Regions from separate parts of the Virgibacillus sediminis genome, predicted to be linked through region 2. Evidence: riboswitches for the same ligand, from Rfam matches in the RefSeq annotation. Region 2 holds a riboswitch; the other holds the start of a gene.
The links. A riboswitch is a leader RNA that binds a small molecule or an ion and turns the genes downstream of it on or off. The one in region 2 is predicted to bind S-adenosylmethionine.

Region 1 (4,745 bases), 110 kb from region 2:
TAGACCGTGTTATCCGCTTCCAGCCCAATCACAGGTAGTTTGAAAAACAGGAAAAAAAAGGGCACAATCAACCATGCGCCCCATTTCATCCACTTACTGTTCATTATAATAGCGTTCGGCTCCTGGATGGAGTGGTGCTACAAGTCCTTCTTGGGCTTCTTCCAAGGAAATGTCAGAAGCTGCCTGGTGGGAGTTTTCCAAAGAATCCAGGTTTTCAAAGAATGCCTTTGTCAACTTGTAGACATCCTCTTCACTCATATCTTCGCGTACAATCAAAGCATTCATGATGGCAGCTGTTGGAACTGCTTCCTCATTGCCATACGTATCTGCCGGTATTTCCATTGGTACAAAATAGGACTGATCCTGGGCGATTTCCTCTACATCTTCCTGTTTGATGGTTACCAGCCGGATGTCCAGTGATTCGGAAAGCTCTAACAGGGAAGCATTAGGAAGCCCACTGGTCAGGAAAGCGGCATCCAATTGACCTGCCCTCAGTCCATCGGCTGCTTCAGCATACCCTAAATAATCAACTTCCAAGTCGTCATAGGTTATCCCATGTCCTTTCAGAAGATTACGGGCGTTCACCTCTACACCGGAGTTTTGGTCGCCAACCGCTACCCGTTTTCCTTCCAGGTCTGAAAGGGTTTCTATTCCAGAATCGGCTGTAGTCACTACTTGTACATAGTTAGGGTATAATGCTGCTATCTGATTGACTTTCTCAATCGGTGCGTCAAAGTTCCCCGTCCCCTCGACTGCCTGACTCACAACATCACTCATGGTGAAAGCCATTTCAATTTTATCTTCTTTCATCAAGTTGACGTTTTCCACGGAAGCTCCTGTGGTCTGTGTTCTTGAATTAATTCCGAATTCATTACTATATGTTTCCGCCAAGGTTGTGCCAATAATGTTGTATGGACCGGAAGAACCACCAGTCGCGATGGTGACGATATTTGTATCGAGTCCTTCTCCATTGCCTCCTGCTTCACCGCCTGATTCTTCATTCCCACCGCCACAGGCAGCAAGCAGCATCAAAACCAATACCCCTAATGCCAAACCTATTTTATTTCGTAACAATTCTATTACCCCCTTTATAAGATTCCAAAAATAGTATACAGCAAACGGTTTCAATTGGGAAGTAACTTACCATTATTTTGAATTTGTTAAATATTACCCGATATATATACAAAAAAACAGGCTGCACCGGAATAGTAATTTCCAGTGCAGCCTGCTTTTCTTAATATCTATTATTTCCATACATCCTTGGCAATGTCGAGGACATGGCGGATTTTTTCCCATTGCTGTTCCTCAGTAATATCATTACCTTCTTCAGTAGAAGCAAATCCACATTGCGGGCTGAGGGCCAACTGGTCGGCCGGCAAATACTCAGCAGCTTTGGAAATGCGTTGTTTCACTTCTTCCTTGTCTTCCAGCTCGCCGAACTTAGTAGTAATGAGTCCGAGGACCACATGCAAGTCATCTCTATTCACATGCTTGAGGGGCTCGAATCCACCAGAACGTTCATCATCAAATTCAAGGAACAGCCCATCAACTTGAAGTTTACTGAAAATAATTTCAGAAACCGCATCATAAGACCCCTCACTGAAATAGTGGGAACGGTAGTTGCCTCGGCAGATGTGCATGGTTATCAGCATGTCATCCGGACGGCCTTCCAATGATTCATTAATCGCACGGGTAAACAGTTCCTGCAGCTTCTCCGGGTCATACCCCTTGTCGCGGAGGGATTGGAGACCCTTCTCAGATAAGAAAGTTGCCCAGGAAGTGTCATCCAGCTGCAAATAGCGGCAGCCGGCATCATAGAATGCGCGGATGGCCTTCTTGTAAGCTTTGGTCAAATCCGGCAGAATGTCCTCCACGCCATATGTATCCTCGTCAATTTCTCCTCGCAGGAGAAGCATGTTCGGACTTGGTATGGTCATTTTAGGTACATGGTTTTCTCCTACTTGCTCATGCAAAAACTTGTAATGTTCCAGGAAGGGATGCCTTTCATCAAAATCCACCTTATCCTCTACCTTGATAATATAGGACTTTGTTTCAATCCCTTTAAAGCTCAGCCCAGATCCTGGGTCGTATCCCCTTACCCCTACAAGGTTTTCAAGGAAATCAAAATGCCACCAGGAACGGCGAAATTCGCCATCCGTGATGGATTGCAGCCCTGCTTCCTTCTGCTTCTCCACCAACTTGATGATCTCTTCATCTTCGACCTTCCGCAGCTGTTCTGCTGTAATTTCTCCATTTGCATGTTGCAATCTTGCCTGCTTCAAGCGCTCCGGCCGCAGCAGACTTCCTACATGATCCCCTTTAAAAGGAGCCTTCTTCTCTAACTTTACTGCCATGATTCGTCCCTCTCCTTCTATGGTGTAATAATGAAAAAGGGCCTCTCGCATAAGAAGAGACCCTGCATAAAGCAATTCATCCCTCTTATCATTCAAGCCGCCAGACGACTTGCTGGAAGTAGCACCTTGTCGGGAAAAACAGGTTGCTGAGGCTTCATTGGTCCAGTCCCTCGGCCTCTCCGGATAAGAACAATTCATTTAATTGTCTGTATTTTCATATCTAGTATGATAGCATTTTTTCCTCTAAAAGCAAAGGGGTTGATTAATCCCATTGATATGGTGTCTGCTGATAGACATAATAATTGAGCCAATTAGAGAACAGCAGATGTGTATGGGACCTCCATGTATTCAAAGGATGCTGGTTTACATCGTTATTCGGAAAATAATTCTCAGGTATGCTGATATCAAGCCCTTTGCTCAAGTCGCGGGCATATTCTTCTGCAAGCGTATCTGCATCATATTCCAAATGGCCCGTAACCATGATATGCTTCTCATCCTTGGATAAAATTATGAAAGCGCCCGCCTCTTCGGAAGAAGACAGCAGCAGAAGGCGCGGGTCTTTCTCTATATCTTCCATGGAAACGGCAGTATAGCGGGAATGAGGGGCATTGAAGATATCCTCAAACCCACGGACCAGATTGATGGTCTGGTCGGAAACCCGGTGCTGATAGATGCCGGAGAGCTTCTTCGGCAGCGGATACTTGTTGATTCCATAATGATAATACAAGGAAGCCTGTGCCCCCCAACAAATATTCAGTACGGAAGTGACATTGCTCTTGCTCCACTCCATGATCTCTGTCAATTCGTCCCAATAGTCCACTTCTTCAAACTCAAGGTGTTCAATGGGTGCTCCGGTTATGATCATTCCATCAAAGCGGCGGTCCTTTACCTCTCCGAATGTTTCATAGAACGTGTCTAAATGAGATTTGCTAGTATTCTTCGCTTCATGTGTCTTCATCCTCAGAAAGGAAATGTTCACCTGCAACGGCGTATTGCCAAGCAGACGAAGGAGCTGCAGTTCAGTTCTTTCCTTTTCTGGCATGAGGTTGACGATAAGGATATTCAACGGACGGATATCCTGTGATCTGGCACGATCCTCATCCATTACAAATATCTTTTCATGCCTCAGCTCTTCAGTTGCTGGCAGTTCCTTTGGTATATTTATTGGCAACAGCATCTCCCCCTGTGTATGCTCAGATAATGCTTACTATTATAAAGATAATGCAAAATTCCCGCAACAGCTTCGGCTGGAATAAAATAGGGAAACTTAATTTTCCACCTAAATTTATGCTGTAAGCCATTTTGCTGCAGACAGTAAATCGGGAAATACATAATCAGCATCAACACCGTCCAAAATGCCGTCTCCTATCAGAATAGTCCTTACTCCCGCCTTCTTCCCGGCCTGGATATCTGGTTCCCGGTCACCGGCCATAAAACTTTCCTTTATATCAACCTGATGCTTTTCAGCCAAATCTAAAATCATCTGGGGTTTCGGCTTCCGGCATGCACAGTTTGCATGCGGTTTATGAGGGCAGTAAGCAATATCATCAATCACTGCTCCGTACTCGTGCAGATCCTGCTGCATCTTGTTATGTATTTCTATCAATGCTTCTTTCGCCATAAAGCCAAGTCCCACTCCTCCCTGGTTTGTCACCACAAACACCTTGAACCCCGCTTTATTCAGCAGATGAATTGCCTCTCCAACCCCAGGCAGCAAATAAAAATCTTCCGGACTATTAACGAATTGGACACGGTCCGTAAGCACTTCATTCAAGACCCCGTCCCGATCAAGAAATATTCCTTTGGACAATGCAGACTCTCCTTTCGTCCAGTAAAAGAGGCTGAGACAAACGTTTTTTATCCCAACCTCTCATCCGTATTATAATTCCAGTTCTTGTGGCGGCTGACCCGTTTTATTCATTAGGCGGATACCGATAGGCTCTATTTCCAGAACCACATAATTCGGATCGTCGGGTCCTTCCATATACATCGCCAAATCTTCGCTCCACAGCCTGCTGCGCATCTCCTCTGAATCATTGAGACGTACCTTGCCTTGGTACTCTACATAATCATCGCCAAATCCCTCTCCTTCATACCCGATCAGGATGTGTGTATAGGGGTTTTCCTCAATCTCCTCCGTCTTATCCGTATCTTTGCTTGTAGGGGTATAAAGCTTCAAGCCATCATGATAAAAGGTCATATAACGGGAGTGCGGCTTATCTCCTTTAACAGTTGCCATGGTCCCTACCGAACTCTCTTGAAGAATCTTTTCCACTGTGGATCTAATATCCTTTTGATCCATCTAAGACCACTCCTTTTCCTCCGTTTCTTCATAGTGTTCCTTATCTTTGCCGAAAATAAACTCCTCCCACCTAGATAAGCTGGTGACCC
Region 2 (4,745 bases):
AATGCGTCTTCCGCATCCCCCGGGTTGTCGACCCAGATGATTTTAGCTTGTTTATTGATGAACTGGTCGACGGCTGTTTGTGAAAGCTGTTTCCCGTCAGCCAGGATGGCATCGACTGCCTCAATATCTTCGCCGAGGTCGGAAGCATCGTTGACAGCTATTACCTCAAAACCGAGATTTTTCAATTTGCTGCTGGATGGGTGATCGCCTAGTGCAACAATCACTTTTTTGCGTACAGCGCCGCCGCTCCGGTCAAATGGGGAAGCGAGCAGCCACTTGACAGCATTCTGTTCATTGGAATCATGCAATCCCTGTTCGCCGGTAGCTTTGGAAATGGCCTGGTCCAGATCTGCCAGTACATCCTGCGGCGATTCAATGCCGACGGAGAGGCGTACCAATTCTTCTGTTACCCCGCTCTTCTGCAGATCTTCCGCTGTCAGCTGCTGGTGCGTGGTGGAGGCAGGATGGATGATCAGCGACTTGGCATCCCCTACATTTGCCACGTGGGACCAGAGTTCTACATTATCAATAAGTGTCCTTCCTGCATCTCTGCCGCCCTTTATACCGAATGTGATCACCGAGCCATAGCCAAATGCAAAGTACTTCTTCGCCAGCTCATGTGATGGATGGGATTTTAGGCCTGGGAAGCTGACCCATTCAACAGCAGGATGCTTCTCCAGATAGGAGGCTACTTCTTCTGCATTCTTTGTATGGCGTTCAATGCGCAGATGCAGGGTCTCCAATCCTTGCAAAAGAAGGAAAGCATTCTGCGGGCTTAAGGAAGCACCGATATCGCGCAGGAGCTGCACACGCAGTTTGGTGATGAAAGCGGCAGGGCCCAAGTTTTTATACTGAAGGCCGGCATAGCTTTCATCCGGTTCTGTAAATCCAGGGAATCGTTCGTTGTCCCAATTGAAGCGTCCGCCGTCGACAACAACCCCGCCGATAGTCGTGCCGTGGCCGCCAATCCATTTGGTTGCTGAATGGACGACGATATCGGCTCCCCATGTAAGCGGCTTGGCTACGTATGGAGTGGCAAATGTATTATCAATGATCAGCGGGATCTCATGCTCATGCGCAATTTCGGCAACCTTCTCAACATCGAATACATACAGGCTTGGGTTGGTGATGATTTCTCCAAATACGGCTTTCGTCTTCTTCGTGATGGCGGCGCGAATTGCTTCCGGATCGGTTCCATCTACAAATTTTACATCGATGCCGTAGCGTGGCAGGGTGTTGGCAAACAGATTGTATGTACCGCCGTAAAGATTGCTGTCGGCGACAATTTCATCGCCTGAGCTGGCCAGATTGAGGATCGATAAAGTAATCGCAGCCATCCCGGAAGACGTAGCTACCGCACCGACACCGTCCTCCAGCTGGGCCATCCGCTGCTCAAAGGCGTCTACGGTCGGATTCATAATCCGGCTGTAGATGTTGCCCGGTTCTGCCAGGCCGAAAAGATTCTGCGCATGTTCGGTATCACGGAAAACATAAGAAGTAGTCTGATAGATCGGAACCGCACGGGAACCTGTTGCAGGATCAGGCTGCTGTCCTCCATGTAGTAATACGGTTTCCGGGTTGAATGAATGAAATTGAGACATAAATAATTCCTCCTTGGTTTTGAGTTAACTGATGGTTACCATTCCCGAAGATGGAGGAAGGAGATAAAAAAGCCCTCTTCCTAAGAAGAGGGCTGTGGTTATCGACCGGTCCTCCTCTTATCTTCCAGATCGGATATGGATCTGTAGGATGTAGCACCTTTAAAGGCAAGTTGTACACTCGCTTTACGGTTGCCGGGCTTCGCGGGGCCTATTCCCTCCACCACTCGTGATAAGAGATATTAATCTTACTAAATTACTAAACATTATAGACTTTAATTTACAGTCATGTCAATAGATTTAGAAAATTAATTGTGAGATGATGCTTTAGTTAGCGGGAGGGGCGCGTGAAAATATCGCCCGGACGTTCGGGGAATCAGCAGGAGAGCGGAGATATCGCTCGGACGTACGGGGAATCAGCAGGAGCGTGAAAATATCGCCCGGACGTTCGAGATACCTCACTCGTGCGACCCCCATCTGAATCGGAGCAATAAAAAGATCGCTCTTTTTATTTAGGTAATGGACTCTGGGACCTTTTCGTCCGAAGATTCCTTCTGTAGGTGGACGCCATGTAGATGATCAGTGCAGTCCAAATCAAGAGGAAGGCTACGAGATGTGCCTGGGTAAATGGCTCTTGATAGAGGAATACACCTAACAGCAGCATGAGTGTCGGTGCGATATACTGCAAAAATCCCACCATAGCTAGCGGAATCTGCTTGGCTCCACTGGCAAACAGCAGCAGGGGAATGGCGGTGACGGCTCCACTACCGACTAGGACAAGGTTTGTTGCTGATAAAGGTTCTGCCCAGGTAAAAGAATTGTCCGTGATGAGAGATAGATAGATAAGGGCGATCGGTGTGACGATCAGCGTTTCGATGGTCAGCCCCGCCATAGTGCTTACCCGGACCATTTTTTTCAGCAGGCCATAAAAGGCAAAGGTGAACGCGAGAATCAGAGATACCCATGGGAATACACCGTAACTGACGGTGAGGTAGAGAACGCCCGCGGCTGCCAAGATGAAAGAAAGCAGCTGGCTGCCGGTAAAGCGTTCCTTCAAAACGATGACGCCAAGCAGGATGCTGACCAGCGGATTGATATAATAACCGAGACTGGCCTGGATGACATGGTCGCTGTTGACTGCCCAAATGAATGTGAGCCAGTTGAGGCTGATAAGGACGGAAGCGGCTGTGATCCCCCAAAACTGCCTTTTGTGTTGGATAATGGACTTGGCCTCCTGGAGAATGGTATGCCGTTTTCCGGTAAGCATGATCACAGCAGCCATAAATACGAAGGCCCAGATAATGCGGTGGGCAAGGACCTGGCCTGCAGGCACGTGATCTGCCAATTTCCAGTAAATCGGCAGGAAGCCCCATAAGAAATAGGCTCCCGTCGCATACAGGATTCCAAGCTTTTCCTGGTTGTCTTTCATGGTAAGACTCCTCTCTATGTAAAAACTCCCTCTGCGCAGGGAGCTGCTTTCTTTTTACTGCCTGCTGAGACAGGTGGATTCATGGTACGACGAGCAAATAAGACAAGTTTAGGAGCAAATATAAATAAAAGCAATAGGCAAGATTGAATAATTTATAGAAAACGCTTTCAAAAATCAGATTTCCAGAATAGAATAGTAGTAGATATGTTTTTCAAAACTAGCCCGGGGGGTTCCGTGATGGCAGATAAAACGAACAGGTTCGAGACAGAAGTGATTCATGAAGGATATGACTCCAAAGAAATGCTGGGCAGTCTTTCGGTCCCGTTGTTCCAGACTTCGACATATACCTTTGATACGGCAGAACAGGGGGAACGGCGTTTTTCCGGAGAGGAGGAGGGATTTGTCTATTCGAGGCTTGGAAATCCAACGGTTGCCGTATTGGAGGAGCGTATTGCCGCACTGGAAAAAGCGGAGCGGGGGCTGGCATTTGCCACTGGCATGGCGGCGGTCTCTGCGGTGCTTGTCTCATTGACAAAGGCGAATGATCATATTCTTTGTTCCTCCGGCCTGTATGGTTGCACATTTGGCCTGCTGACGATGCTCGAGGAAAAGTATAATATCCAGCATGATTTTTCTGAAATGGATACCAAGGAGGAGATCCGTTCACAGATTCGGCCCGAAACGGTGGCTGTGTATGTGGAAACACCGGTCAATCCGACGATGAAGCTGATTGATTTACAGATGGTGGCAGAGGTGGCCGGAGAATTCAATATCCCTGTCATCGTGGACAATACCTTCTCCTCGCCCTATCTGCAGCGGCCCTTGGAGCTTGGCTGTGATGTGGTGGTTCACAGTGCGACCAAATATATCGGCGGCCATGGGGATGTCGTTGCAGGACTGGTGGCTGGCAAGAAGGATTTTCTTGATGAGATGGCGATGACGACACGGAAGGATATGGGAGGTATGATGTCACCATTTGATGCCTGGCTGCTGTTGCGCGGCCTTAAAACATTGCCGATTCGCATGGATCGCCATTGTGATAATGCAGAGAAAGTCTTTGCGAAGCTGAAGGGCCATCCCAAAGTGAGCCGAATCTATTATCCGGGGGATGAAGAGCATCAAGATCACCATATTGCAAAAAGGCAGATGAAGCGGGGCGGTGGACTGGTTTCTTTTGAGATCGAAGGGACAAAGGCAGATGCCCAGCGGTTTCTCAATAACCTCCAGTTTATCAAAATTGCCGTCAGTCTCGGCGATGCGGAATCATTGATTCAACATCCGGCTACCATGACCCATGCCGTGGTGCCGGAAACAGCAAGGAAACAGATGGGTATCACCGATTCACTGCTACGCTTATCCGTCGGCTTGGAGAATTGGGAAGATATCTGGGATGATCTAGTGCAGGCGCTGAATCGGCTGTGAGCTTGGCATTTGAAGGGAAGGAAGCTGCTCTAGACAAATGTTACTGCTTATGCTTGGAATGCTTGATAGTGGCCCGCATCAAGTTCATGGGAAGGAAACTAGACTGGATAGCCGCTGAATAAGCTAAAAACAGGAGGGATTAAAGGCTGGTATTGCCGCCAATCAAGGCGGCAATACCTCGCTCCATGTGAGATGCATAATTGCCATGCACGATCTAGAAAACGCCTCACCACTAGGTGGCCAGGCGTTTTTTCACTTATTCTTTTGGATTCCTTACTCTGAACGGGCGCATCATA

Region 1: linked by a shared signal. The riboswitch ahead of ACFODW_RS12100 (5-methyltetrahydropteroyltriglutamate--homocysteine S-methyltransferase) and the one ahead of ACFODW_RS11615 (PLP-dependent aspartate aminotransferase family protein) in region 2 are both predicted to bind S-adenosylmethionine.

What each region holds. Positions count from the first base shown of each region.
Region 1 covers NZ_JBHRRZ010000017.1:231,425-236,169, forward strand. Annotated here, with positions in the region: gene ACFODW_RS12090 (DUF1850 domain-containing protein) at 1-104, opposite strand, end outside; gene ACFODW_RS12095 (TAXI family TRAP transporter solute-binding subunit) at 94-1,029, opposite strand; gene ACFODW_RS12100 (5-methyltetrahydropteroyltriglutamate--homocysteine S-methyltransferase) at 1,245-2,354, opposite strand; SAM riboswitch class I at 2,437-2,544, opposite strand; gene metA (homoserine O-acetyltransferase MetA) at 2,617-3,525, opposite strand; gene ACFODW_RS12110 (D-glycero-alpha-D-manno-heptose-1,7-bisphosphate 7-phosphatase) at 3,640-4,164, opposite strand; gene ACFODW_RS12115 (pyridoxamine 5'-phosphate oxidase family protein) at 4,234-4,656, opposite strand.
Region 2 covers NZ_JBHRRZ010000017.1:121,418-126,162, reverse strand. Annotated here, with positions in the region: gene ACFODW_RS11615 (PLP-dependent aspartate aminotransferase family protein) at 1-1,601, opposite strand, end outside; SAM riboswitch class I at 1,716-1,837, opposite strand; gene rarD (EamA family transporter RarD) at 2,107-3,027, opposite strand; gene megL (methionine gamma-lyase) at 3,265-4,449, shown strand; gene ACFODW_RS11600 (multicopper oxidase family protein) at 4,706-4,745, opposite strand, start outside.